One region of the Paenibacillus sp. FSL W8-0919 genome, then DNA from elsewhere that is predicted to be linked to it. Evidence: a T-box and tRNA genes for the amino acid it is inferred to sense, from the RefSeq annotation. Region 1 holds a T-box; the other holds one or more tRNA genes.
What was found. The T-box of region 1 lies ahead of NST44_RS28300 (arginine--tRNA ligase). A T-box ahead of a tRNA ligase gene usually reads a tRNA of that ligase, here a tRNA-Arg.
Positions count from the first base shown of each region.

Region 2: it encodes a tRNA-Arg, which carries the amino acid that the T-box ahead of NST44_RS28300 (arginine--tRNA ligase) is inferred to sense. The anticodon was not compared.

Region 1 covers NZ_JBBOPV010000001.1:6,227,004-6,241,762, reverse strand. The annotation lists gene NST44_RS28305 (hypothetical protein) at 1-193, shown strand, start outside; gene NST44_RS28300 (arginine--tRNA ligase) at 335-2,200, opposite strand; T-box leader at 2,266-2,492, opposite strand; gene NST44_RS28295 (EamA family transporter) at 2,548-2,976, opposite strand; tRNA gene NST44_RS28290 (tRNA-Arg) at 3,429-3,502, opposite strand; gene NST44_RS28285 (hypothetical protein) at 3,863-4,702, shown strand; gene tig (trigger factor) at 4,848-6,185, shown strand; gene clpP (ATP-dependent Clp endopeptidase proteolytic subunit ClpP) at 6,458-7,048, shown strand; gene clpX (ATP-dependent protease ATP-binding subunit ClpX) at 7,063-8,331, shown strand; gene ispG (flavodoxin-dependent (E)-4-hydroxy-3-methylbut-2-enyl-diphosphate synthase) at 8,447-9,556, shown strand; gene NST44_RS28260 (IS4 family transposase) at 10,443-11,651, opposite strand; gene lonB (ATP-dependent protease LonB) at 12,518-14,227, shown strand; gene lon (endopeptidase La) at 14,312-14,759, shown strand, end outside.
Region 2 covers NZ_JBBOPV010000001.1:962,751-977,509, reverse strand. The annotation lists gene NST44_RS04090 (PdaC/SigV domain-containing protein) at 1-872, shown strand, start outside; gene NST44_RS04085 (hypothetical protein) at 1,168-1,614, opposite strand; gene clpP (ATP-dependent Clp endopeptidase proteolytic subunit ClpP) at 1,756-2,352, opposite strand; tRNA gene NST44_RS04075 (tRNA-Arg) at 2,517-2,591, opposite strand; gene NST44_RS04070 (sugar-binding transcriptional regulator) at 2,855-3,898, shown strand; gene gap (type I glyceraldehyde-3-phosphate dehydrogenase) at 4,017-5,021, shown strand; gene NST44_RS04060 (phosphoglycerate kinase) at 5,216-6,397, shown strand; gene tpiA (triose-phosphate isomerase) at 6,481-7,233, shown strand; gene gpmI (2,3-bisphosphoglycerate-independent phosphoglycerate mutase) at 7,235-8,779, shown strand; gene eno (phosphopyruvate hydratase) at 8,834-10,123, shown strand; gene NST44_RS04040 (hypothetical protein) at 10,626-10,808, shown strand; gene NST44_RS04035 (hypothetical protein) at 11,559-11,750, opposite strand; gene NST44_RS04030 (hypothetical protein) at 12,047-12,232, shown strand; gene NST44_RS04025 (RsiV family protein) at 12,308-13,210, shown strand; gene NST44_RS04020 (hypothetical protein) at 13,306-13,830, opposite strand; gene NST44_RS04015 (M50 family metallopeptidase) at 13,873-14,535, opposite strand; gene NST44_RS04010 (TerB N-terminal domain-containing protein) at 14,680-14,759, shown strand, end outside.

The sequences.
Region 1 (14,759 bases):
GCTGGAGGAAGCGTTTGGCATCAGCTCCGAATCCGACTTTCGCGTAGGCGAAGGGATCATAGATCAGCTGCAGCTGACGGAGGAACAGCTGGGCCGTTTGAAGGATACGCTCGCTGTTAATTGGACCATCCAAGAGGAACCTCTGACAGGCGGGAAGATTCAGGTTAAGCTTACGGTTAGAGGGCTGCAATAGAAGGGAAAATAGCCGTCATCCATCGGGATGGCGGCTATTTTTTGAGGACTGATTCCTGGTCCTTTAGAACCTAAAAGCCTAAGCGTTTACCAGGCAAGTTTCTAGGAAGAAGGAGAGCGGGCGGATGCTCTGCATGCGATTTTACATCCGGCTTGGCGTAGGCAGCCCGAGGACGTCCAGCGCATCGCCCAGCGTCTCTTTAAACACCGAGGTCAGCCATACACGGAATTGGAGGACCTCCTCCTCCGCCTTCAGGATCGGGCATGCCGAATAAAAATTGTTAAACCATGAGCACAGCTCGTAAGTGAAGTTGCAAATGGCGCTTGGAGACAGCTCGCGTCCGGCCGTGACGAGGGTGTCCTGCCAAGTGCTGATATGTCTCAGCAAGGCGTGCTCGGCTTTTTCCATGGCAGGAAAATGTACAGGTCTTACTGGCTCCACACCGGATGCCTTCGCTTTATTCAGTACACTCAGCGCTCGTGCATAAGAATAGAGCAGGTATACCCCCGTATTGCCGGATATTTCGGTAGCCTGCTTGAGATCAAATACGACCTCGGTCTGTAGTGCAAAGCGAAGCAGGTAGTAACGGATGGAGGCGATCGCGATTTCGCGGCTGGACAGTCCGTTTTTATCCGAGCGGGTCTCCTCAATGACCTTCTCCACCTGATCGATAAGCTCCGTAATTTTAATACCGATCCCTTGGCGCCCGGACATCGCGTAGGAGGCCTTCCCGTCACTTGTATCAATCCCGAGATCCGCCGCAGCAGACGGACTGAGGGAAACAACCCCGTAACTCACATGACGGAGCTTCTCCGCTTCCTTGACAAACCCCAGGCTTTCGAGCGCCTGCTTGACCATCGCCTGCGGATATTGCTGCCTGTAGTCAATAACATTGATTACCATAGTGGCTTTGCCGAACGGCTGCTGCTCGCCGTCAGCGCTTGTTGTCCACACATGCTCCGTAAATTTTTTGTAGGCAAAATCCTTGGCCAAAACCCCGTATTTCCACAAGTGGTACGCGATGTCCTTGGCCGTGTAGGTCAAAATGCCGTTGGAGCGGACAAGCACCTTATCCATGCTGTGCTCGGCCTCCGGATTTCCCGCAGCGTCTTCGCCGCCGGATTGCTTCAGCACCCAGCATCCAGCCAGCCTGCCCTCGGTTTCCTGCTGGAACAGCGGCGTATTCTTCAGCAGCTCGAATGCATAATCCCAGAAGCCCTCTCTTACGATGCTGCTCTCCCACACCAACAGATCATACTCGATGCCGAACTGCTTCATCTCCTCCAAATGCTCTTTAACGATCCGCTCCGCCACGAGGAGTCCGATCCACGCCAAGTTCTGGTGTCCTTCCTCCAGAGCGTGAAGCACTTCGGTTCGATGCTGCACGAGCGAAGGATCCTGCGTATAAGCCCGATTGGTGGCAGAGTATACATCCCAGCAATAATCCCCGAACCGGGCATGCTCTTGTGTGAGCGGAGTATGAAGAAGACCGACGACCGTATCTGCCAGCTGATTCCCCAGATCGTCGATATAGTTATGGACCTCGACTTCATAACCGAGCCTTCTCATCAATCTGACCAGCGTGTCGCCGATACAAGAATTTCGCAGATGGCCGATGTGTGCCGATTTATTCGGGTTGATGGATGTGTGTTCAATGACGATTTTTTCATCCGGGGCAGCCGGCAGCTCGAAACGCAATCCCGCCCACGCCTCCCAGCGGATGCGGAGATTCAGAAAGCCTGGTGCCGCTACCTCAACGGAAGCTATAAGCTCGAGGAATGGCTCATGCTGCTGAAGCTCCTGCTGAATCAGCCCGGCGATTTCAATGGGTGCCTTGCGCAAAACTTTGGCAAGCTGCATGGCGATGTTGGTCGCATAATCTCCATGCTCCATGCTCGCAGGTTGCTCGATACGGACCTGTACGGAATCCGGCAGCTTCGTGCCGAAGCTTTGGCACACCTTGTTTACGGCTTGTTCCAGGCTTTCAATGATAAAGTGACTTAACATAATGGTGAAATCCCCCTTTTAACAGTGACAACCATGTCTGAAAAAATAAAAAAAGTCCGCGTCTCCTAAGAGACGAGGACTTATGCTCGCGGTACCACTCTTGTTGTCAACCCCTGAAATTGGAAGGCTGACCCCTTTGCTACGATAACGGTGTAAGCCGGGTCACCCTACTGAAAGTTTCGGATAACCGTCTCCTGGGCCCGTTTCACTGGCGGCTTCGTACCGGTTCCCACCTGTCCCGGCTCGCTTGGACTGAAGCGCGTGCAGCTACTCTCCCAATCACAGAACATCAAAATGATCGAGTTTTCCATATTATAACCAATCTGCTTCGAAAAGCAATACGATTTTTATTTCACCGCAACCAGCAGCGCGCCGACAGCAATCAGAGCAACGCCGGCTGCGTTGATCCAGGAGATTTTCTCACCCAGAAAAACAAAAGCAAGAATGACCGCCATCACGACGCTCAATTTATCGATCGGCCCTACCTGCGATACTTTGCCGTACTTCAGTGCCAGGAAGTAGAACAGCCATGATAAGGCACCGGCAATTCCGCTGAGCACGATGAAGCTGAGCGCCTTTTTCTGCGTTAGAATGTCGCCGAGCTGCGAGAATTTTCCCTGAACCGCTATGACCCCGAGCAAGAACAAAGCCATGATGACTGATCGTATAGCGGTTGCGGAATTCGCGTCGATGTTCTGCAGGCCGATCTTGCCGAAGATGGCCACGAGCGCAGCGGCTACGGCAGACAGCAGCGCGTATATAAGCCACAAAGGCATACGCATCCTCCTCTTTTATGTATGTAGCTTGGCATCACTTTCGAATCCGACAGGGATTCTTTTTTTTTATAGTATAGGGTTATTGGGAAAAAGCCATTATTTTTTAATTTGGGTATCCCATGGAACGCAAAAAGGATCCCAAGGAACGCAAAAACACCGCCCTAAGGCGGTGTTATCTTTACGTCCCAGAAGGGATGCGGCCCTTCAGGCGACTGCGAAGTAATCCTACCGAAGCGGATGCTTCGACGCCCCCCTAATGGGGGTTCTCATCCTCAAGGAACGCAATAACACCGCCCTTAAAGGCGGTGTTATTTTTACGTCCCAGAAGGGATTCGGCCCTTCAGGCCGATTGCGAAGTAACCCTTTCGAAGCGGATGCTCCGACGCCCCCCTAATGGGGGTTTTCATCCTCAAGGAACGCAAAAACACCGCCCTAAGGCGGTGTAATCTTTACGTCCCAGAAGGGATTCGAACCCCTGACCGACGGCTTAGAAGGCCGTTGCTCTATCCAGCTGAGCTACTGGGACACATTTTTTTCAAGCAAAAAATATATTATCATATGCTCTGGAATATTTCAACTATATATTTTTGAAAATAGAAGATTTTTGATGCGATTAGATTATGACTAGGCAATCCGGGGTTATATTGATAAAATACGGTTGCTCTTTACTTGATCGGTGATCCCGATCCCTCTAAGTAAGAGAAGGAACCCATGGACCCCGCGCTTTTTTAATCTTGGCGGTACATATGCTATAATCAACGAATATTAAAAACAGGACTAGAAAGGAGGTGTCCTTATCAAGGACTCTTACTCCCCCGAACAAGAGGATAAGAACATCATCCTGTTTCCGAAGACGCTGGATTATTATCAGATTCAGCTAACGGTTATGCTCGAGAATGAACGGTACGGCGAAGCGATGGAGGTGCTGCGGTTTCTGCTGCAATGCAGCGGACAGAATGAGCGGAACTATGAGGAATGGCGTGCCCTTCTGGAATGGCTGGAGGCAGCCTTCCCCGAAGCAGCCGTGCCCCGTGAGAATGATGCCGATACCGAGGAGATCGACGATCCGGACGAAGCGGAAATGACCCGCCAGATGGTTAACGATAAGGCAGCCCAGGATGCAGGATATGCGGATAAACTTCTTGCTTCGGTCATGAACGGACCTTTGACCGAGCAGACGATCCTTGCGCTTGAACAGCTGGCCTATCTGGACCGTCCGGAAATCGATGCGGCTCTAGCGGATTGGCTTAGCGAGACCCCGCTTCATCCTCTGCTCCAATTCCGCGTGCTGCAGACGTTGCGCAGACGTGGCATGGAAGGGAGCGTAACGCTTAAGAGAGGACAGGAGGCCGTCGAAATCGAGATTGACTCGGTACCGCTCGATCCATCGGAATTCCCGCCTGCAATAACGAAAATATTGGAACGCGTTGCCGATCAGACAGAGGTTCACGAGCCGACGCTGTTTTATTTCGCCCAGGAATTATGGTCGCAGTTCATTATGGCCATTTACGGAACCTTGGATTACGAGTCCATGCTCGACGAGGATGAGTCTACGCTCGATATTTGGGCGGCAGCATTGCACGACATCGTGTCGGAGAGTTTAAAAGGGTTCCGGAATGAGGACGAAATCCGGCCGTTGTACGGAATTACGGACACCATGCGTTTTCGCTATGAGGGAGCATACCGTTCGTTAAAGCAATTCGTAGCTGCCGGGGCGGAGGAATAGGCAGAGATGGAAAACGTTTACGGTATCGCTCCATAAGGGTACGCCCTTGAAAAAGCATGTAATGTTGTTTATACTATAGTGGTTATTCGGTACGTGATAGATTATTGCGCCGACCACGTGAACTATTTTGGAGGGGAAAGCATAAATGAAAGCAACTTGGGAAAAAATAGAGAAGAACCTTGGCGTTCTTGACGTTGAGGTTGATGCGGATCGCGTTGCGGCCGCCCTCGACAAAGCTTTTAATAAAGTAGCGAAACAAGTAAATGTACCTGGATTCCGTAAAGGTAAAGTACCGCGCCCGATCTTTGAAGCTCGTTACGGCGTAGAGAGCTTGTATCAGGATGCAATCGACATTCTGCTTCCTGAAGTATACAGCGAAGCTGTTGAGCAAGCGGATATTTTCCCGGTAGATCGTCCAGAAGTAGAAATCGAGCAGTTCGCTAAAGGCGAAACCTTCAAATTCAAAGCGAAAGTAACCGTGAAGCCAGAAGTTAAGCTTGGCGATTACAAAGGACTTGAAGTTGCTGCTGTAACAGCTGAGGTTTCGGATGAGGAGCTGAACCAAGAGCTTGAGCGCCTGCAACAGCGTCATGCTGAGCTGGCTGTCATCGATGAAGGTTCGGCTGAATCCGGCGACATCGTCGTGATCGATTTCGACGGTTCCGTGGACGGCGTTCCTTTCGAAGGCGGACAAGCCGAGCGTTATTCCCTGGAGCTTGGAAGCAACACCTTCATCCCAGGCTTTGAAGATCAAGTGATCGGCATGGCTACGGGTGACTTCAAAGACGTGGAAGTGACATTCCCTGAAACCTACCACGCGGAAGAGCTGGCCGGCAAACAAGCGGTCTTCAAAGTGAAAGTGCATGAAATCAAGCGCAAGCAGCTTCCTGAGCTGGACGACGAGTTCGCTAAAGACGTAAGCGAGTTCGATACGCTTGATGAGTACAAGGAAGATCTGAAGAAGCAGCTTCTGGCACGCAAAGAGCAGGAAGCTCAAGGCGTCCGCGAGAATGAAGTTGTTGAAAAAGCGGCAGCTAACGCCGAAATCGATATTCCGGAAGCGATGATTCAATCCGAAGTTCAGAACATGATGCGCGATTTCGACAACCGTCTTCGCCAGCAAGGCATGAACCTCGAGATGTTCCTCAGCTTCTCCGGCCAAACCAATGCGGATTTGGAAGGTCAGATGAAGGACGATGCCGAGAAGCGCGTTCGCAACAACCTTGTGCTTGAAGCAATTGCGAAAGAAGAGAAGCTTGAAGTTTCCGAAGAGGAAATCAACAAGGAACTGGACAATATGGCTGAAACGTACAAGCGTTCCGCCGAAGAAATCCGCAGCATCCTGGCTGCCAACGGTTCCCTTGACAGCCTTAGCGAAGAGCTGCTTCTCCGCAAGACGATTGATTTCTTGCTGGAAAACAGCGTAGAAGGCGCACCAGTTGAGAAGAAGGAAGAAGCTGCAGAAACTGCGACTGAAGAATAATAACAACAGGCGGCTGCCGAAGCTGCCGTTACATGAGATAGGGCACGTACTTTATGCGTGCCTTATTTTTACCTAAGAATAGCCAATTTTCAACTAAATGTGACATGAATTGGTTATTTTTTCGACATACATAATGAGACAAGTTGGCTGGATATATTCCTAGCGAAGTTCATAGAATGTAATCAGGGTTAAAAAATGACATTGCGCTTTGAACATGTTAGAATAACTTTTGTAACGCATAAGTAAATTTTCAAGGAAATGAGGTTGGTCGCATGAGTCTTGTACCTATGGTGGTGGAGCAAACCAGTCGAGGCGAAAGATCCTACGATATCTACTCAAGATTACTGAAGGATCGCATTATATTCCTCAGCAATGCGATCGATGACGATGTAGCCAATCTCGTCATTGCCCAGCTGCTCTTCTTGGCTGCGGAAGATCCGGAGAAAGACATCTCTCTGTACATCAATTCTCCTGGCGGTTCGGTGACGGCCGGGATGGGTATATATGATACGATGCAGTTGATTAAGCCTGATGTGTCCACTATTTGCGTCGGCATGGCCGCCAGCATGGGCTCGCTGCTGCTCACCGCCGGAGCGCCCGGCAAACGGTATGCGCTTGAGAACAGCGAAGTCATGATCCATCAGCCGCTTGGCGGAATTCAAGGTCAGGCATCCGATATCCAAATCCATGCAGATTGGATCATCAAGACCAGACAGAAACTTAACCAAATCTATGTGGAACGCACGGGTCAGCCCCTTGAAAAAATCGAACGCGATACAGACCGTGACTTTTTTATGAGCGCGGAGGAAGCGAAGGCGTACGGTATTATTGACGAAGTTCTGTCTTCACCGACCAAATCATAAGGGGTGGTTATTGCATGTTTAAATTTAACGACGACAAAGGGCAGCTGAAATGCTCCTTCTGCGGCAAATCGCAGGAGCAGGTTCGCAAGCTGGTTGCGGGGCCCGGTGTTTATATATGTGACGAGTGCATTGACTTGTGCTCGGAAATCGTAGAGGAAGAACTCGGCCATGAGGAAGAAGTGGATTTGAAGGATATTCCGAAGCCGCGTGAAATTCGGGATATTCTTGACCAATACGTCATCGGACAGGACCAAGCGAAGAAGTCCTTATCGGTTGCCGTATATAACCACTACAAACGGATCAATACGCAAAACAAGATTGATGACGTTGAATTGCAGAAGAGTAACATTTTGCTGCTGGGACCTACAGGTTCAGGTAAAACATTGCTTGCGCAAACGATGGCTAAAATCTTGAACGTTCCGTTTGCCATTGCCGATGCCACCTCGTTGACGGAGGCCGGTTACGTGGGCGAGGATGTCGAGAACATCCTGCTCAAGCTGATCCAAGCCGCCGACTATGATGTGGAGAAAGCGGAACGCGGCATTATCTATATTGATGAAATTGATAAAGTGGCCCGCAAATCCGAGAATCCGTCCATCACTCGTGACGTTTCCGGCGAAGGGGTTCAGCAGGCGCTTCTGAAAATTCTGGAGGGAACGGTCGCTTCCGTTCCGCCGCAAGGTGGGCGCAAGCACCCGCACCAGGAGTTTATTCAGATCGATACAACCAACATTCTGTTCATTTGCGGGGGCGCATTTGACGGGTTGGAGCAGTACATCAAACGCCGGATCGGCAAGAAGGTCATCGGCTTCAACGCTTCCGCTGAAGGCCAGAAAGATCTGAAGCCAGGCGAATATTTGACGATGGTGCTGCCTGAGGACCTGCTCAAGTTCGGTCTCATTCCGGAATTTGTCGGCCGTCTGCCGGTTGTTTCCACATTGGAACCACTGGATGAGGCGACGCTGGTACGGATTCTGTCCGAGCCGAAGAATGCCCTCACCAAACAATACCAGAAGCTGCTTGAGCTTGATAATGTCAATCTCAAGTTCGAACGCGGCGCTCTCGAAGCCATTGCCCAGGAGGCAATCAAGCGCAATACGGGCGCGCGCGGACTGCGCTCCATCATTGAAGGCATCATGCTGGATGTAATGTATGAAGTGCCGTCCAGAGACGATATCAAGGATTGCGTCATCACCGAACAGGTCGTTCGTGACAGAGTGATCCCTGAGCTGATGCAAGGCAAGGGAACGGAAGATGACAAGAAACAGGAAGAAAGCGCCTGAGGCGTTCTAACGCTGCGGACGTGATATAAATTTACGCTGATCCTCTCCACTTCCAGTTATGGCCATGAGCCTAGGCTGGAGTGGAGCTTTGGCGTTATACGGGAGAGATCGTACCATGTTTTTGAGACAAGACACACGGCCCGTTAAGGTGGGGAACCTCACTATAGGGGGAAATAACCAAGTCATTATTCAAAGCATGTGCACCACCAAAACAGCGGATGTCGAGGCGACCGTCGCGGAAATTTTGCGTCTGGAGGAAGCCGGATGCCAAATCGTCCGGGTAACGGTCAACAATGAGGAAGCCGCCGCTGCCATTAAGGAAATCAAGAAACGCATTCATATCCCGCTTGTTGCGGATATTCATTTCAACTATAAGCTTGCCCTTCTCGCCATTGAGAACGGCATCGATAAAGTCCGGATTAATCCCGGCAATATCGGGAAACGCGAGAAGGTCGAAGCGGTCGTAAAAGCGTGCAAGGAGAAAGGCATTCCGATCCGGATCGGCGTAAACGCCGGCTCGCTGGAGAATCATCTTCTTGAAAAATACGGCTATCCGACGCCGGAAGCGATGGTGGAGAGCGCCCTGTACCATATCGGTATTCTGGAGGAGCTCGATTTTCATGACATCATCGTATCCTTGAAGGCATCGGATGTTCCGATGGCTATTGCGGCGTATACGAAGGCTGCCGAGGTGATTCCTTACCCGCTTCACCTGGGCATTACGGAAGCCGGTACGCTGTTCTCCGGAACGGTGAAAAGCGCGGCCGGACTTGGTGCGCTCCTGTCGATGGGCATCGGCAACACGATGCGGATTTCGCTCAGCGCCGATCCGGTAGAGGAGATTAAAGTCGGACGCGAGCTTCTCAAAACGTTCGGATTGATTTCCGATATGGCGACGCTCGTATCCTGCCCGACGTGCGGACGTCTCGATATCGATTTGTTCTCCATTGCCAATGAGGTCGAGGAGTATATCTCGAAACTGAGAGTGCCGATCAAGGTATCCGTTCTTGGCTGTGCCGTGAACGGACCGGGTGAAGCGAGAGAGGCCGACATTGGAATTGCCGGTGCTCGCGGAGAGGGACTGCTGTTCCGTTACGGCGAAATGATTCGCAAGGTTCCGGAAGCCACGATGGTGGAGGAGCTGAAGAAAGAGATCGATAACATTGTGAAGGTATACGAGGAGACGGGCGAAATCCCTGGCCGCAAGCATAAGTCCACGGTCTGAGCTTGATGGTATGCAATGTCAGTCACACATGGCCTTGGCATCGGTGGTTGCGATGTAACTAGAAGCCACATACCGTAACGCTAAGCATTGTGTCGTGATTCCAAACACCATGCAGGAGCTCCATACATCTTTGCTTGGTAATTCAATAGCGTTTGCCTTAAGCGGCAGCCTCTGATTCAGGAGGCTGCCGCTTTTTGCTATTCTTCATCGGGATCGTCCTCGGATTCAGCCGAATTGCGTTGAGTGGACTCAGTCGTTGGCGTCCCCCCCTTCTGTTTCGCCACGAGTCAATGCAAGTACTGGGAGAACGTGAGAGCCGTCGCAAAGTGACACGATTGCAGAAAAGGAGCAAGCAGGTCCCGAAAAGGGACTTGAAGAGGGTAGGTGGGCTCGGAAGGAGCAAGCAAGTCCCCGAAAGGAACTTGTAAAGCGAAAATGGGCTCCAAAGGGGCAAGTAAGTCCCCAAAAGGGACTTGCCCGCCAGGAAAGCTTCAACGGAGCAGGCGGAATTGTTCAGAAGAAGCGAAGCGTTCTCCTTTGTCCGCGGATTTCATCAATAGGAACATAGAATTCAAAGAAATCCGAGGACAACAGAGATCGTAAGAACAATCCGCAGGCGGAGTGCTGATTAAGCTCACAAAGGTTCAACTGGCTGTGAAGAAGTCCCCTAAAGGGACTTATAGAGGAAAATGGGCTTCAAACGAGCAAGTCCCCAAAAGGCATGAGCGTTGCATAAATCTTTACATCAGCAATCACTTGGATGAAATCTGAATAAGAACAATTAATTTACAGTTGTTTTTTCGAGAATTACACCAAAAGATCCAACACTTTCTTAAATGTAGCTACGTTTTCCTATAAAATGTATTTTGTGCAAGATTTTTGTTTCCTAAGTCACTTTGCTTGTTTTAAAAATGCCAATGCTCGTTCGTAATTCAGGTACCTTCCTTGGTGCACCGCGTGGCTTTCCAGAAGTTGTTCGCGTAGGTGCTCGAAACAGAGCATTCAAGAACTGGGACCACGGATGATACATGTGAATTCGAAACAATTCAAGGACACGCCAAACGCTTTTCTTGGTTTCTAGACGTAGCTGCATATACTGTGCCAGCACGTAAGCGATCAGCGCAAGGTAAATCTGGTTCCATATCGCTTGCGGCTTATAGCTGTGCAGTTTTTTTAGGCGCAGATGCTGCTTTATCCATTTAAAGAAAAGTTCAATAAGCCATCGGCATTTGTAGATATGAGCTACTTCTTCGGCCGTTATGTCCTGTCGAGAGGTAAGTAGGCGATAAAAGCGCCCCTGCTCATCATAAAACTCTACGAGCCGGACTCGTTCCTTCATCTTGCGCCAACCGCTACCTACGTTCACAAGAGCATCTCGTGTGATCGGACTTCCTGGAGGGATTTCTCGTTCCTCCACAACATGGATTGAGGTGCGATCTCTCATTCGCATGACAAATTGAATGCCGCGCTCCATCCAGTTATCCATGTTTTTGTAGCTATCATAACCACGGTCCATGACATAAGTTGCCGCCTGCTCGGTGACCAGTTCGACCGCCCCGGCTCGGTCGCCTACGTTTAAAGTCGATGGGATGACAGCGTCCGGATATACCACTTCGGGTGAAGCGGCTACGAGCCGCACATGCAGCTTTACCCCGCTGGAGGTATGCGAAACTCTGGCCCAATCCCCAAGTACCAAGGGGAGTGTGATTTTCGACGAATCAATGAGTGCCAGAGGTCCAATGGTTGAAGAAATGCCCTGCTGGTGAGCCGTCAGCTTCTGGACACGGGCAACGCTATGGAGAAAAAGCATGTGCAAGATTTCCGTCGGGATTTCGCTGAGTTTCCGTGACAATTGGGCTGCGCTGATGCTGGGCAGATCGAGGATGGACCGAATGTCAGAATGTGCATAAATTTGTTCTTCCATCTCGATATAGCTTTGCCAATGGTTGAGCTGAGCCAGAATGAAAATGAGAATGCTTTTGTTGATGGTGAGCTTCTTGGCGTAGCGATCGGCATGAAGGAGTCGATCGTGTACATCCAAAGGCAGTAAAGAAAGCAGTTGACGAACGACAGTGTTTTGGGTTACGTTATCCATGGTTTGGACTCCTTTTTAGAGGTCGTGGACAACGTGCTACGTCTTCTAAATTAGGAGCCTTTTTTTGTTTTGTCCATGAAAAAGATACAGGTAGTTACAGAAATAGTAACTTCAGCAAAAGTTGTGATAGGTTTTATGCAACGCTCATGCCCAAAAGGGACTTGTAAAGCGAAAGTGGGCTCCAAACGAGCAAGCAAGTCCCAAAAAGGAACTTGTAAAGCGAAAATGGGCTCCAAAGGAGCAAGGAAGTCCCCAAAAGGGACTTGCCCACCAGGAAAGCTTCAACGGAGCAGGCGGAATTGTTCAGAAGAAGCGAAGCGTTCTCCTTTGTCCGCGGATTTCATCAATAGGAACATAGAATTCAAGAAATCCGAGGGCAACAGAGATCGTAAGAACAATCCGCATGCGGAGTGCTGATTAAGCTCACAAAGGCCCTACTAGCTGTGAAGATGTCCCCAAAAGGGACTTATAGAGTGAAAATGGGCTCCAAAGGAGCAAGCAAGTCCCCAAAAGGGAATTGCCCGCCAGGAGAGCTTCAGCGGAGCAGGCGGAGTTGTTCTGAAGAAGCGAAGCGTTCTCCTTTGTCCGCGGATTTCATCAATAGGAACATAGAATTCAAAGAAATCCGAGGGCAACAGAGATCGTAAGAACAATCCGCAGGCGGAGTGCTGATTAAGCTCACAAAGGTTCAACTGGCTGTGAAGATGTTCTTTTAAGGGACTTGTTGTGAAAAAGCCCCTTTACAAATTGTTCCCGCATTGGCGTTTTACCTGCAAACGAATCGGCAATACTACCAAGTATTAACGTTGGATCTTGACATAATGGAGAAACAGGAGGAATGACTTGTGAATCTGAGTATCGTGATTATGCTGGTGCAGCTGTTTTTTGCAGTCATCATCGGCATTTATTTTTGGAACTTATTGCGTGGGCAAAAGACCAGCAAGACCGCAGTGGACCGGGAATCGCGCAAGGAGCTCGATAAGCTGCGCAAGCTTCGGTCGGTGTCGTTGACGAAGCCGCTTGCGGAGAAGACGAGACCTCAGACCATGGACGACATCGTCGGGCAAAAGGACGGACTGCGCGCCTTGAAGGCCGCCCTGTGCAGCGCCAATCCGCAGCACGTCATTATCTATGGCCCGCCGGGGGTGGGCAAGACGGCGGCAGCGCGCGTGGTGATGGAGGAAGCGAAGAAGAATCCGCAATCGCCGTTTAAATACGATGCAAAGTTTACGGAGATCGATGCGACCACCGCCCGCTTTGACGAGCGTGGTATTGCCGATCCGCTCATCGGGTCGGTGCACGATCCGATCTATCAGGGGGCTGGCGCGATGGGCGTAGCCGGCATTCCGCAGCCGAAGCCGGGCGCAGTGACGAAAGCGCACGGCGGCATTCTGTTCATTGACGAAATCGGCGAATTGCACCCGATTCAGATGAATAAGCTGCTAAAAGTACTGGAGGACCGCAAGGTCCTGCTTGAAAGTGCATATTATAATTCAGAGGATGCCAATACGCCAGCCTATATTCACGATATTTTTCAAAACGGACTTCCAGCCGATTTCCGCTTGGTTGGCGCGACCACGCGCTCCCCGGAAGAAGTTGCGCCCGCTCTTCGTTCACGCTGCATGGAGATCTTCTTCCGTCCGCTGCTCCCCGAGGAGATCGGTAAAATCGCGGAGGATGCCATTCAGAAGATAGGCCTTGGCGCAGCGCCGGAAGCGGTGGACGTCGTGAAGCAGTACTGCTCCAATGGACGCGAGGCCGTCAATATGATTCAACTCGCCGCAGGGCTTGCATTAACGGAAAAAAGAGACTCCATCCGCGCCTCGGATGTAGAGTGGGTAGCGAGCAGCAGTCAGCTGCAGCCCCGCCCGGACCGCAAGGTGCCGGAGAATCCGCAGATCGGCGTTGTCAACGGGCTGGCCGTATACGGTCCGAATATGGGGGCGCTGCTCGAGATTGAAGTGTCAGCGGTGCCGGTCGAGAAGGGACAGGGCACCTACAATATTACCGGTGTCGTGGATGAAGAAGAGCTTGGCGGGGGATCGCGCAAGCTGCGGCGCAAGAGCATGGCCAAGGGATCGATTGAGAACGTCCTGACCGTGCTGGAAGCGATGGGCTTCTCGCCGAAGGATTATAATCTCCATATCAATTTCCCGGGGGGAACCCCGATTGACGGCCCGTCCGCCGGTATTGCGATGGCAACGGCGATCGTATCGGCGATTAAGGGAATTGAGGTCGATAATAAAATTGCGATGACCGGTGAGATGAGCATTCACGGCAAAGTGAAGCCGATCGGCGGGGTGATTGCCAAAGTGGAGGCAGCGTTCCAGGCCGGAGCAACCCGTGTCATCATCCCGAAGGATAACTGGCAATCGTTATTCCAGGATCTGAGCGGCGGCTTGCGGGTCATTCCGGTCGAAACGGTCGACGAGGTGTTCCGCCAAGTATTCGGCGGCTCGCTGGCGGCGGACATCGTGGAGCTTCCGAACACCGACATCTATCCGGCCTCCTCGGCATCGCTTCTGCAGGCCACGCCACCGCGCAATGGCAAAATGACCGATGCCGGCGGCGTTTAAGTTTCCCGTTGTTGGTTTTTTATACGCAGATTTGATAAAATAGGAATAGTGTCAACATTGAGAGCCATTGGAGGTGCGAAAGCGATGGGACCAAGTAAAACCAAAGGTCGTCGTTTTCCTTTATTGCCTTTAAGAGGTCTTCTTGTCTACCCGAGTATGGTGCTTCATTTGGATGTAGGCCGGGAGAAATCCGTAAAGGCTTTAGAAAAGGCGATGGTTGAAGACAATTTGATTCTCCTGTGTTCTCAATCGGAAGTGAACATTGAAGAACCGACGCAAGAGGATATTTTTCGAATTGGAACCGTTGCGAATGTACGCCAGATGCTTAAGCTTCCAAACGGTACCATACGCGTGCTTGTGGAAGGTATGGAACGGGCGGAAATTATTCAATATACGGATCAAGCGGATTACTACGAGGTCATCGCGCGCGAGCTTCCGGAGGAAGAGAACAATGACCCTGAAGTATCCGCTTTGATGCGGACGGTGCTGTCACAGTTTGAGAATTATATCAATTTGTCCAAGAAAGTTACGC
Region 2 (14,759 bases), 5.3 Mb from region 1:
GAGTTACTTATATCCCTGCAACCGTACTCCGGGATGCGGCGGGAATGCCCCTGAAATATGATTCGAAAAACCGTACGTATACCCTGAACGCCGGCTATCATCAACTAAGTGCCGTTGTGTATGATTCGAAGGAAATCGGCTTGTTGGTCAACGGCCTCTATGCCGGAGAGCCTGGGGGTCAAATCCTCAACGGACGGCTCTATCTGCCGTTCAAGACGGTCAGCGAATACTTAGGGATCCAGGGACAATGGAGTCCGTCCTCGAAGACGCTCAGCTTGACGAAGAAGCAGAGCGATCTAACGATCAAATCGGAAACGTTGAAGAAGACGATCCAGGGCGTGGAAGCTGCTGTGAGTTATCCGGTTGTCAGCGGCTTAAGCAATGGCGAGGCCCAAACTCAAATCAACAGCGTATTGAAAAAGCATGCGGAAAGCGTGATCGCCCGCGCAGAGGAAAGCATCAAGGAGCTTCCTCCGGGTGAAGACAGCTTCCCTTATGCCTTCGAAGGCAATTTTGTGGTCCACTACAACAAGGACGGCTTGCTGAGTGTTACGGCGCATGATTATTCCTATCTCGGCGGCGCGCACGGCATGACCTTCAAGAACAGCTTCACGTTCTCCCTGAAGGATGGAAAGCTGCTGAAGCTTGGCGATTTCATCGACCTGAAGGGCAAGAAGAAGAAGCTCGACAACCGCGTCTTGAGCGAGTTGAAGAAGGGCGGGGGCTACCTTGGCGGATTCGAAGGAGTTCCGGAAGATGCGGAATTCTATCTGAAGGATAACGCCGTGGTCCTGTACTTCCAGCTGTATGAATACACGGCTTATGCCTACGGCTTCCCTGAATTTGAATTGAAGCTGAAGGAATGGAAATAAGGATGGGAACCGCAGGTTCTGAACCATGGGATAACTGAAGCCTAGTGGACGCGGGGCACGTGATCGTTTGATACACTGTGATGTAAAGATGCAACAATGTGCCGGAATACAAAAAGAAATCCCTTGGATCGCAGCCTGAGGTTAACTTCAGGCCTAGCGGCCAAGGGATTTTTGTATGCGTAGGGCATGGCGGAGGGGTCTGCATCACAGTTGGGTATAGCTAATCAGACGGATATGGGCATTCACAAGCTCATGAACCAATTACGAATCCATCCTGAAGGGATCCGATGGAATCTCATGTTGCTTGTTGAGGATCCCTCCGTCTGAAGCGGGAATGTCCAATTCCGTAACCAATTATACCGGCTCCCCAACCAACGGCCGCATGGACAAGCGGATAAACCGTCTCCTCCGAGTGACCGGTGTAGTGGACGAGCCCGTAAAGGGGGACGGCGTAGAGAAGGACGAATGGAATGAGAACGACGTAGAGCTTCAGCAAGTAGCCGACGACCATGAAGAACACGCCGACGAGCCAATAAGCCGAGAACCAGCGGGGGTAGTAAATCTGATTGGTATACCCCATCACAAAACCGGAGAACAGAAGCAGAAGGACAAGAACAATGGAGGCAACTCCATGAATTGCATGCGGATCGGCGCCGGAAACGGCACGCTCCAGGTTCAAGATCAGAAACGGAAGATGGACGAGCACGAGCATGAAAACAAAGGATATTTTTGAGCCGATCATAAGGACCTCCCTGTATGTAGGAATCAACAATACAATGATACCAGAAATAACCATGGAGGGCTGGGTTGGTCACTATGTTCTATGCTGACATAAAAAAGGCATGCACCTTTACGTGTGCATGCCTTTTGCATGTATTGCTTCTTATAGTCCTTGCGAAGGCGTCTTCTCCAACACTTGGTCGACGAGACCGTATTCTTTGGCTTCTTCAGCCGTCATGAAGTAGTCGCGGTCGGTATCCTTCTCGATCCGCTCCAGCGGTTGGCCGGTGCGCTCGGCAAGAATACGGTTCAGCTTGTCGCGCATCTTCAGAATGCGGCGTGCCCGGATTTCGATATCCGTTGCTTGACCTTGTGCGCCGCCAAGCGGCTGGTGAATCATGATTTCGCTGTTCGGCAGCGCGTAGCGCTTGCCCTTAGCGCCTGCATTCAGCAGGAATGCACCCATGGAGGCGGCCATACCGACACAGATGGTCGAGACGTCCGGCTTGATGAATTGCATCGTATCGAATATTGCCATGCCCGCGGTGATCGAACCGCCAGGGCTATTGATGTAAAGGTGAATATCCTTCTCCGGATCCTCTGCCGACAAGAACAGCATTTGGGCAATGATGGAATTGGCGACCACGTCATTGACGTCGGAGCCGAGGAAGATTATGCGGTCTTTCAGCAATCTGGAATAGATGTCGTATGCCCGCTCGCCGCGGTTGCTTTGTTCAACGACCATAGGTATAAAACTCACGTGAAAAACCTCCTCATTAAGTGCATCACTAATAAATACTGTTACCGTATTACCCACATGATAAACAATTTTAATCAAAAAGTCAAAGATAGTCAAACTATTGGGTAAAAAAAAGAGCCGTCATGGGCACTTTCGGGTAATTCATATATGAGAAAATTTAAAGATGGCGCGCCCGCGAGGAATCGAACCTCGATCTCAGGCTCCGGAGGCCTACGTCATATCCATTGGACCACGGGCGCATATAAAAAATCAGCAACGAAGATGATTATACCCTATCTAATAGAAAAACACAAGAGCGGATAAAACATTGTTTTGATATATAGAGAGGTTTCGATTTGGCCATAATGTATAAGAATGATGGTTGCAGAGAAATATACGTTCGGACACTTGCAACCTGCATCATTATTGGTTAGAATAGGGGTGGGACTTAAAAGGTTATCCCGGGACATTTTACGTCCAACCGATAGAAGAGCCGAGACGAAAGTTTGCAGGAGTGGAATGCATGCGTAACCTATTAGAAATACAAGAGCAGCTTCTGCCCGATTTGATGTACACCTTTAAACGAAGGTACACGATCCTCCATCAGATCAAGCTGTCCGGGCTGGTCGGCCGACGAACGCTGGCGTCATCCTTATCGATGACGGAACGGGTTCTGCGGGCTGAAACCGATCTTCTGAAAGCGCAGGGACTGATCGAGATTGAGACGCTCGGTATGCGGATCAGCCATGCAGGACTGTGTCTGCTCGAAGAACTGGAGCCGCTCATGAAGGATTTGTTCGGGCTGGTCGAGCTTGAGGAGAAGATCAAGAAGGCCTACGGACTCCGCAAGGTTGTCGTCATTCCCGGTGACAGTGAATCCTCTCCGGAAGTGAAGCGCGAGCTCGGACGTGCCGGAGCAAGAACACTGCTAAGCTTCGTCGAGAACGGCGATACGATCGCCGTCACGGGTGGATCCACGCTCGCCGAAGTCGCGGAGCAGATGTCACCGCTTGCGGCAGGGCCTCTGAAAGGCACATGGTTTGTGCCCGCACGCGGCGGTCTCGGAGAGAGCATGGAAATTCAGGCTAACACGATTGCTTCCAAGATGGCGAAGCGCGTGGGTGCCGAATATCGTCTGCTGCACGTGCCTGATCTCCTTAGCGAGGATGCCTATCAATCCCTAGTGCAGGATCAGCACATCCAGGAGATTGTGGATGTCATCCGACGTTCCCGGATCATTATCCACGGGATCGGCGACGCGATGGAAATGGCCAGAAGACGCAAGCTGGACGAGGACTCGATCCGCAGCCTCCAGCAGGATGGGGCGATTGCCGAATCCTTCGGATACTACTTCAGCGAGGAAGGCGCGGTTGTCCACAAGATGCTGACTCTCGGGCTCCGGCTGGAGGACATCATGCAGACGGAGACGATCATTGGCATTGCCGGCGGCCGAAGCAAAGGCAAAGCGATTCATGCCGTGCTGAAATTCGGGCACGAGGATATCCTCGTTACGGATGAGGCGGCTGCGCTGGAGGTAGAGAAGGAGATCGATGCAGCGGCATCGTAACCTTACGGTCCAGCAAGCATACAGGTGCAAGGCCTCGTTATTCTTTATCCCGTTGTCTTGATCGGCTTAACGGCCGGTCTTGAATATATTAATTTTACAAATATGGAGGGAACTACTCATGGTTAAAGTAGGTATTAACGGTTTTGGACGTATTGGACGCAACGTGTTCCGTGCTGCGCTGAACAACAGCGAAGTAGAAATCGTTGCAATCAACGATTTGACGGACGTAAGCACGCTGGCTCACCTTTTGAAATATGACACGACTCACGGAAGACTGAATGCAACCGTTGAAGCTAAAGAAGGCGCACTGGTTGTAAACGGCCGTGAGATCAAAGTATTTGCTGAGCGCAACCCTGAAGCATTGCCTTGGGCTGAGTACGGCGTAGAAATCGTTGTTGAGTCCACGGGTATCTTTACAGCGAAAGAGAAAGCTTCCGCTCACCTCAAAGGCGGCGCTAAGAAAGTTATTATCTCCGCTCCAGCTACGGACGAGGATATCACTATCGTTATGGGCGTTAACGAAGAGAAATACGATGCTGCTAACCACACCATCATTTCCAACGCTTCTTGCACAACCAACTGCTTGGCTCCATTCGCTAAAGTTCTCGACGAGAAGTTCGGCATCGTGAAAGGTATGATGACTACCGTTCACTCCTACACGAACGACCAGCAAGTGCTTGACCTTCCGCACAAAGACCTGCGTCGTGCTCGTGCAGCTGCTGAGAACATCATTCCTTCCACAACAGGTGCTGCTAAAGCGGTTAGCCTGGTTCTGCCGCAATTGAAAGGCAAGCTGAACGGTATGGCAATGCGCGTACCTACGAAGAACGTTTCCGTAACGGACCTCGTTGTTGAGCTGTCCAAGAACGTTACGCAAGAAGAAGTTAACGCAGCGCTGAAAGCAGCTGCTGAGGGTCCATTGAAAGGCATCCTGAACTACTCCGACGAGCCGCTCGTATCGAGCGACTACAATGGCGATCCTGCTTCTTCCACGATCGACGCGCTCTCCACAATGGTTGTTGGCGACAACATGGTTAAAGTTGTTTCCTGGTATGACAACGAGTGGGGCTATTCCAACCGTGTCGTTGACCTCGCTGCTTACATCGCAAGCAAAGGTCTGTAATTGATCCAGCCAACCAATCGAAGAGGAGTTCCGTTTACGGGCCTCCTCTTTGGTTCATGGTTTTAACCTGTTTTCATGCCAGAGTACTGGGAAGTAGCGAGAGAAGCCGGCTCTGGCGGGCGATTAGAGAGAGAAACGAGAGCAGCGGCATGCTGCCCGGCGAGGGAGAACATTTTGTTAGGAGGAACGTGGAGATGAACAAGAAAAGTGTACGTGACGTAGAAGTAAGCGGCAAACGGGTGTTTGTCCGCGTCGATTTCAATGTACCGCTCGAAGATGGTAAAATTACAGACGACACTCGGATTCGCGAAACTTTGCCGACGATTCAATATTTGGTGGAGCGGGGCGCCAAGGTCATCCTGGCGAGCCATTTGGGCCGTCCGAAAGGCGAGGTTGTCGAATCGCTGCGTCTGAATCCTGCGAGCGAGCGTCTGTCCGAGCTGCTGGGCAAGCCGGTAGCAAAAGCGGACGAAGCTGTAGGGGAAGCGGTAAAAGCGCAGGTCGAAAAGCTGCAAAACGGCGACGTGCTGGTGCTTGAAAATGTTCGTTTTTATCCAGGTGAAGAGAAGAATGATCCGGAGCTGGCGAAGCAGTTCGCAGAGCTTGCCGATCTGTTCGTGAACGACGCGTTTGGCGCAGCACACCGTGCGCATGCATCTACTGAAGGTATTGCTCATCATCTTCCAGCCGTATCCGGCCTCTTGATGGAGAAGGAGCTGTCCGTTCTCGGCAAAGCCCTCTCGAATCCGGATCGTCCGTTCACGGCGATTATCGGCGGCTCGAAGGTTAAGGACAAAATCGATGTCATCGACAACCTGCTGAACATTGCCGACAACGTGATCATCGGCGGTGGATTGACGTATACCTTCCTCAAGGCGCAAGGGCATGAAATCGGCCAATCTCTGCTTGATAAAGAGAAGCTGGATGCCGCGCTCGGATTCATCGAGAAAGCGAAGCAGCTCGGCAAGAATTTCTACCTGCCTGAAGATATCGTCGTTACCGACGAATTCAGCGCAAATGCCAACACCAAGATTGTCAATATCGATGGTATTCCGGCTGATTGGGAAGGCATTGACATCGGACCGAAGACTCGTGCCAAATATGCTGAAGTCATTAAAAACTCCAAGCTGGTTGTATGGAACGGACCTATGGGCGTATTCGAAATCGAACCATTCAGCCATGGTACCCGTGCAGTGGCACAGGCATGTGCAGAAACGGAAGCCTACACGGTGATCGGCGGCGGGGATTCCGCAGCAGCTGCTGAGAAATTCGGACTCGCTGACAAGATGGACCATATTTCCACCGGCGGCGGTGCGTCTCTTGAGTTCATGGAAGGCAAAGCACTTCCTGGTGTTGTGGCACTGAACGATAAATAAAGATATAGATCAATGATTTTGGATAGCTAATGTGGAAGAAGCTTGAACCCCGGCTCACCGGGGGGAATAAAGGAGTGAACTGTGTGAGAACACCTATCATAGCTGGCAACTGGAAAATGTTTAAGACGGTTCCGGAAGCAAAGGCTTTTTTCGAAGAGATTAAAGGCAAAGCGGAAGTAGAAGGCGTGGAAAGCGTGATCTGCGCACCGTTTACGAATCTTCCGGCTTTGGTGGAAGCAGCCAAAGGAACGAACATCAAGATCGGCGCGCAAAACCTCCATTTTGAAGATAACGGCGCATTTACAGGTGAAATCAGCGGTCTGATGCTGAAGGACCTGGGCGTTGATTATGTCATTATCGGACATTCCGAGCGCCGCCAATACTTTGCAGAAACCGATGAGATCGTGAACAAGAAGGTTCATGCGGCATTCCGTCACGGCTTGCTGCCGATCGTATGCGTAGGCGAGAAGCTGGAAGAGCGTGAAGCCGGCCAGACGAAAGATGTGTGCAAGGTGCAGACCGAAGCCGCATTTGCAGGTCTCCCTGCAGACCAAGCGGTTCATGTTGTCATTGCTTACGAGCCAATCTGGGCTATCGGGACAGGCAAATCTTCCACGGCTGAGGATGCTAACGAAGTGATCGCCTATATCCGCGAGCTGGTGAAGGGCTTGTACGGTGAAAGTGTTGCAGCTCAAGTACGGATTCAGTACGGCGGCAGCGTGAAGCCTGAAAATGTAGCGGAGTATATGGGACAAAGCGACATCGACGGCGCGCTCGTCGGCGGTGCAAGTCTTCAGCCGGCTTCCTACATCGCACTCGTTGAGGGGGCGAAGTAAGATGACAGCTCCAAGACCAGTAGCCCTGATCATCATGGACGGTTTCGGGCTTCGCAACACCGAAGTAGGCAATGCAGTCGCTCAAGCGAACAAGCCGAATTATGACCGGTACTTGAAGCAGTATCCGAACACAACGCTTACCGCTTGCGGCGAAGCGGTCGGTTTGCCGGAAGGCCAGATGGGGAACTCTGAGGTAGGCCACCTGAACATCGGCGCAGGCCGGATCGTGTATCAGGACCTGACCCGGATCTCGAAGTCGATTCGTGAAGGCGAGTTCTTCGAGAACGATACGCTGGTCGAGGCGGTTCGCGCGGCAAAAAACAGCGGCAAGAAGCTTCATCTGTACGGGCTTGTGTCGGATGGCGGGGTACATAGCCACATCGAGCATATGTTTGCGATGCTGGACCTTGCCAAAAAGGAAGGCATGCAGGACGTTTACATCCATGGCTTCATGGACGGACGGGATGTAGCGCCTGACAGCGGCAAGCAGTTCGTGAAGGATCTCATTGCCAAGATCCAGGAAGTGGGCGTTGGACAGATTGCAACATTGTCCGGACGCTATTACGCGATGGACCGCGACAAGCGTTGGGATCGCGTGGAGAAGGCTTACCGCGCCATGGTATACGGAGAAGGACCAAAGTACACCGATCCGCTCAAAGCGATTACCGAATCGTATGAGAAATCCGTATATGACGAATTCGTCGAGCCTACGGTTATCGTTGATGACCAAGGCCAGCCGATAAGCCTTGTGGAAAGCGGCGATTCGGTCGTCTTCCTGAACTTCCGCCCTGACCGCGCGATTCAATTGTCCCAGGTGTTCACGAATAAGGATTTCCGCGGATTCGACCGCGGTCCGGGATTCCCGCAGAACCTGCATTTCGTGTGCTTGACCCTGTTCAGCGAGACGGTGGAGGGCTTCGTTGCCTACAAGCCGAAGGATCTGGACAACACGCTTGGCGAAGTGCTGGTGCAGCATAACAAGAAGCAGCTGCGCATTGCGGAAACCGAGAAATATCCGCATGTGACGTTCTTCTTCAGCGGCGGACGCGATGTGGAGCTTCCAGGCGAAACGCGCATCCTCATCAACTCGCCGAAGGTAGCAACCTATGACCTCAAGCCGGAAATGAGCGCTTACGAGGTCGCAGATGCGTGCGTGAAGGAAATCGAAGCCGAGAAGCATGATGCGATTATCCTGAACTTCGCGAACCCGGACATGGTTGGCCACTCGGGCATGCTCGAGCCAACCAAGAAGGCGGTTGAAGTGACGGATGAGTGCGTCGGCAAAGTGGTTGAGGCCGTTCTGGCTAAAGGCGGGGTCGCCATCATTACGGCTGACCACGGCAATGCGGACATGGTATTCGACGAGAATGGACGCCCATTCACGGCTCATACCACCAACCCGGTACCGTTCATCGTTACCGATGAGAACGTGACGCTGCGCGAAGGCGGCATTCTGGCCGATATTGCTCCGACGATCCTCGACCTGATGGATCTGCCGAAGCCGGCTGAAATGACCGGAACTTCCATGATTGCGGCGCGTAAATAAAGACGGACAAAATCTTTACCATAAACGATACCAAAGAAAAAGGAGACTATACCCATGACTATTATTTCTGACGTATATGCTCGCGAAGTCCTTGACTCCCGCGGCAACCCGACTGTAGAGGTTGAAGTATACCTGGAATCCGGCGCGATCGGACGCGCGATCGTTCCATCCGGCGCTTCCACTGGCGTTCACGAGGCGGTTGAGCTTCGCGACGACGACAAATCCCGTTACCTGGGCAAAGGCGTTCTGAAAGCTGTTGAGAACGTGAACGAAATCATCGCCCCTGAAGTAATCGGTATGGACGCGCTTGACCAGCTCGGTATCGACAAGCTGATGATCGCTTTGGACGGAACGCCTAACAAAGGCAAGCTCGGCGCAAACGCGATCCTGGCTGTATCCATGGCTGTAGCACGCGCTGCTGCTGACGCATTGGATCTCCCGCTGTACGTATACCTCGGCGGATTCAACGCCAAACAGCTTCCAGTACCAATGATGAACATCGTGAACGGCGGTGCACATGCCGACAACAACGTAGACGTTCAAGAGTTCATGGTACTGCCTGTGGGCGCACCTAGCTTCAAAGAAGCGCTTCGCATGGGCGCTGAAATCTTCCACAACCTGAAGTCCGTTCTGAAAGGCAAAGGCCTGAACACGGCAGTTGGCGACGAAGGCGGTTTTGCTCCAAACTTCACGTCCAACGAAGATGCACTGTCCTCCATCATCGAAGCGATCGAAAAAGCCGGCTACACGCCAGGCAAAGACGTATTCCTGGGTATGGACGTTGCTTCCACGGAATTCTTCAAGGACGGCAAATACGTTCTGGAAGGCGAAGGCAAATCCTTCACGCCTGCGGAATTCGTTGACCTGCTCGCTTCTTGGGTAGACAAATACCCAATCATCACCATCGAAGACGGATGCTCCGAGGACGATTGGGAAGGTTGGAAGCTGCTCACTGAGAAGCTGGGCAACAAAATTCAGCTGGTTGGTGACGACCTGTTCGTTACGAACACTGAGCGTCTGGAGAGAGGTATCAAGGAAGGCATCGGTAACTCCATCCTGATCAAGGTTAACCAAATCGGTACATTGACTGAAACATTCGATGCAATCGAAATGGCAAAACGCGCAGGCTACACCGCTGTTGTCTCCCACCGTTCCGGTGAGTCCGAGGACAGCACGATCGCTGACATCGCTGTTGCTACCAACGCAGGTCAGATCAAGACGGGTGCACCTTCCCGTACGGACCGCGTAGCGAAATACAACCAATTGCTTCGCATCGAAGACCAATTGGGCGAGCTTGCTCAATACAACGGCTTGAAGTCGTTCTATAACTTGAAGCAACAATAATTTAGGGTAAAGCCCGGCTCCTGCTGTTGCGGGGGCTGGGCTTTTTAATTTGCGCTTTTTTTGGAAGTGGGAGGAGGGCTTTGCTGCACCCGTTAGCGAGCCGTGGGGCGGTGCGTATATCGGCTTCGGTCGCTGTTAAAATTGGGAAGCTAGAATGGAATAGGTAGAGGATGCTTCCCGATTTTAAAGGCGAACGCGCTGCTCCTCCGCCGATATACGCACCTGTGGCAGGGGAAGAAGTGTGCAGCAAAGCCCTTGTGGGTGTCCCATGGAAGCGCAAAGGAAAAGCCCGGCTTGGCTGCAAAGGCAGGAGCCGGGCTTTTTATGGAGGAGGGGGGCTGTGGCTGCACTCCTTAGCGAGCCGTGGGGCGGTGCGTATATCGACTCCGGTCGCTGTTAAAATCGGGAAGCTAGAATGGAATAGGTAGAGGATGCTTCCCGATTTTAAAGGCGAACGCGTTGCTCCTCCGCCGATATACGCACCTGTGGCAGGGAAGGAAGCGTGCAGCCAGCCACGTGGGTGACCTGGAAGCGCAAAGGCAAAACCCGGCTTGGCTGCAAAGGCAGGAGCCGGGCTTTTTATGGAGGAGGGGGGCTGTGGCTGCACTCGTTAGCGAGCCGTGGAGCGGTGCGTATATCGGCTTCGGTCGCTGTTAAAATCGGGAAGCTGGAATGGAATAGGTAGAGGATGCTTCCCGATTTTAAAGGCGAGCGCGTTGCTCCTCCGCCGATATACGCACCTGTGGCAGGGGAGGATGCGTGCAGCCCAGCCACGTGGGTGTCCCATGGAAGCGCAAAAGCAAAGCCCGGGTCAGCTGCAAAGGCAGGAGCCGGGCTTTTTTGAGGTGAAGGGTGGGGCAGGCTGCACATTTGTTAGCGAGCCGTGGGGCGGTGCGTAAATCGTCTCCGGTCGCTGTTAAAATCGGGAAGCTAGAATGGAATAGTAGAGGATGCTTCCCGATTTTAAAGGCGAACGCGCTGCTCCTCCGCCGATATACGCACCTGTGGCAGGGGAAGAAGTGTGCAGCAAAGCCCTTGTGGGTGTCCCATGGAAGCGCAAAAGCAAAGCCCGGGTCAGCTGCAAAGGCAGGAGCCGGGCTTTTTATGGAGGAGGGGGGCTGTGGCTGCACTCCTTAGCGAGCCGTGGGGCGGTGCGTAAATCGGCTTCGGTCGCTGTTAAAATCGGGAAACTGGGAATGATCAAGTTGAGGGAAGTTTCCCGATTTTAAAGGCGAGCGCGTTGCTCCTCCGCCGATATTCGCACCTGTGGCAGGGAAGGAAGCGTGCAGCCAGCCACGTGGGTGACCTGGAAGCGCAAAGGCAAAACCCGGCTTGGCTGCAAAGGCAGGAGCCGGGCTTCTTGGGGTGAGGGCGTTGGCTGAAGGCTGTACATGGGGATGGTGCCGTGGGGCGGTGCGTATATCGTCTCAGGTCGTCATAAGTCTGACTTTTCAAGGTTGTTAATTTTTGTATGTAAGTTTTTTACTTCTGCCCTTAATTTTGTGATGTCCTCTTTAATTTCAGATCGGTTAACCGCAAGTTTTACGATTCGATATAGGACTAATAAAACAACAAAGATTATGACTAGATTGGCGATCAGGCCTCCAAAACCAAATGCCGAACCCATAACGACACCCCCTTATCATGGGATTTTATTAAACTATTTACAATTATACCATTACACGCGCTCTTCGTTCGACCGTATGGTGAAAACAATCGATTGCTTTGCACCAGGATCCTGCTGTTGCGGGGGCTGGGCTTTTTATTTTGCGCTTTTTTCGGGAGTGAAGGGAGGGGCTGTGGCTGCACACCTGTTAGCGTGCCGTGGGGCGGTGCGTATATCGGATAAGTGAGCAGATTTGAATTCCTCATTCCGCAAACTATGGTAAAATTGGGTATGCGGCATAGTGGAGGTGCATTCATATGGTCATGGGCCCGGAGCCATTGGATCAAGTACAACAGGAAGTTTCAGAAAGAAGGGTCAAGGAGAAGCTTGCAGGTCATCAGCAGCGGGGGTTGCTGAGCGATATGGCGATGACTTTATTAGCGGCTGGTGTATTGATCGTGATCGCCGTTATTTTTGGATTTATCATTCATATTGTCAGGTAGTGATTGGAGTTGCATTGAAATACTGATGGAAAAGAAATTGGGGTTTCATCCAATCGTAGGGGGAACGAAAACGTAATGAGTAAAGTTGTTTCTGGATGGTTGATCGTGTGCCTCTTCAGCCTGATCTCATTCGCATCAGGGGTTGATGCGGCTTCAACCAAGGTTAAGACAAGCGTACATTACTTCCTCGGCCAACAATATGTGCAAATTAGCGGGGAAAACAAAAAAGTGGTCAGTGATATCAATAGGATTCTTAAAGCAGACGCCCAGCTTTTAGCTTGGGCGAATATGGAATACAAAAAGAGCGGTGAACATACCTCTTTTCGTTCCAAAGCCAATACCAAATACAATAAAAACGGAAAGTTATCGATTGTTAATACCATCTACTTAAATTCTGAAGGCGGCCAAACCATCTCAGCCAGTACATTTAATTTTGATCTAAAGACAGGCGAGCGCTTGGAGCTTGATGATGTGATCAAGACTGAAAGTCAAAAGCTCAATCTGATTGAGGCTGTTACATCGCAGCTTGTAAAGAGGGAGTCCAAAGGGGATCCAATCTTCACGGATCATATTGAATTTTACCTTACTCAGTCCAATCACTCATTTTACTATTATGATCAGGGCATCGTCATCCGCTTCAATCCAGGTGAAGTTGGGCCTCGCTCCGAGGGATTTGTGGATGCTAAAGTAGACTATACAACAATTAACAAGAAAAGGAATGGCCCGCCATCGCCTGCTCCAACCATTCCAGGTTATACGTATGTCACAAAGTCCCATATCGAAAATGAATTTACCGGATTTGATTACGGGAATATTTATGAATTAGCAAACGGGCAAACGTGGAAGCAAGTGGGGTATGTATTTTATTATAATCCCTCTTGGCCGGAAGTGATCATTTATCAAAAAGGGTCCAAATATTACTTGAAAGCCGAGTATATAGATGAACTCGTAGAGGTTGAGCTTGTCGGAACAGATTAACTGGATCTCAATATTTTTTAAAAAGCGCTACTACCCACTTCAGCTAATAAAGAAGCCGCCGTCCCTCTCACCGAGGAAACGACGGCTTATTCCATTTACAGCACTTCAAGCGGAATGCGGTCCCGGATGGATTGCCCATGGCTGTTCCTCCACTCGACGACGACATAAACGCCGGAAGGCTGGAATTTGATCATATTCCGTTCGGCAGCCGTAATCGGGCTTTCCACCGAGCCTAGATCCTCCAGATTCTGGAGGAGATTGATCGCCCCGCCTACGGCTGTCTGGCTTCCACTAAGCACGGGAACGGCTTCATTCTCGCTGCCGAGCGTCTCATAAACGGTATAGCTCAGGTAGTCGGAGTGCCTGATTTCGTTAGAGTCCCCCAGATAGACCAGCTTGGCATTGCCGCGCCAAATGGAGTCCTTTGTTCGAATGACGGTATAGTCCTCCACCCGCCAGGCGGCTCCATTCCCTTCTAGTGTATATAATTCCGTATGATCCGCAGTCTTAGTATCTGCAGTTTCGGGATCAGGTATTGCTTTAGACCAGAGGATGCCTAAAGTGATGAGACTAGAGGCAACTAACACCACAAGCGCTCTGATCCATTGCTTCCGGGCCATGCTAAGCAGCTCCTTTCAAAATCACGTAAGCGGGACGGCCCATCATCGCTTCTTCCAGAACAGCTGCAGCGCCACCTTGGCGCACCACAAGGAAAAGACGAAGAACAGCAGTGCCCAGATAATCGCGGGAACCACAGTCATATTGGCCAGATTGCTTGCGTCTCCTGCTTGCGATGGCTGGCTCAGCGCCCGTATGGCCAAGGTCAACGGCCCCATGACGGACTCCTCCAGCACGAGAAAGGCCAGGAGCAGGTAATAGAAGTTGCGGATTTTCGGTCCCAGCATGTAGAAGATAAGATTGACGATGATGAAAATAATGAGCCACCACAGCCCGTACCCCTTGTGTACGAAGAAAATAATCATAATAACCGCCAGCGCGGTAATGGTCATTAAGCCTTCGCCCTGCCGTTTGCGGGCATATCCCAGGAACATGAGAATGGCGAATACGGAGGCCGATACATACCCTGCCAACGAGACAACGACAGGACTCCAGCCCCCCGAGGACAGCATGGAATACGTGACGCCGCTGTGATCCGGGTTCAGCTCAATGCTGAGCACTCGGCCGGACATGAGGAGGGTCATGAGTGCGTGTCCCAGTTCGTGAATCATCGTATCGAGGATGCGGAACCAGGAAGAGAAGGGGATCAGCCGGGTCAGAATGGCCGCCCCTACCAGAAATAATAGTGCCTTGATCCATTTATTCATCAGGAAGTCCTTTCCGGCTTCAGTCTTTGATCTGGAGCATCGTTCGCTTTCATCCCTTATAATATAGATGAGTTTCATATGAAAATCCATTAGACTAGCCACGCAAAATGGTATAATTGAAGTCATGACGGAGGTTCATGACCGATGAAAAATGAGAAGCCGGATTTCAATAATAACAAAAACAATCACATAGAGCACATAAGACATACCACACTGGTCAATGA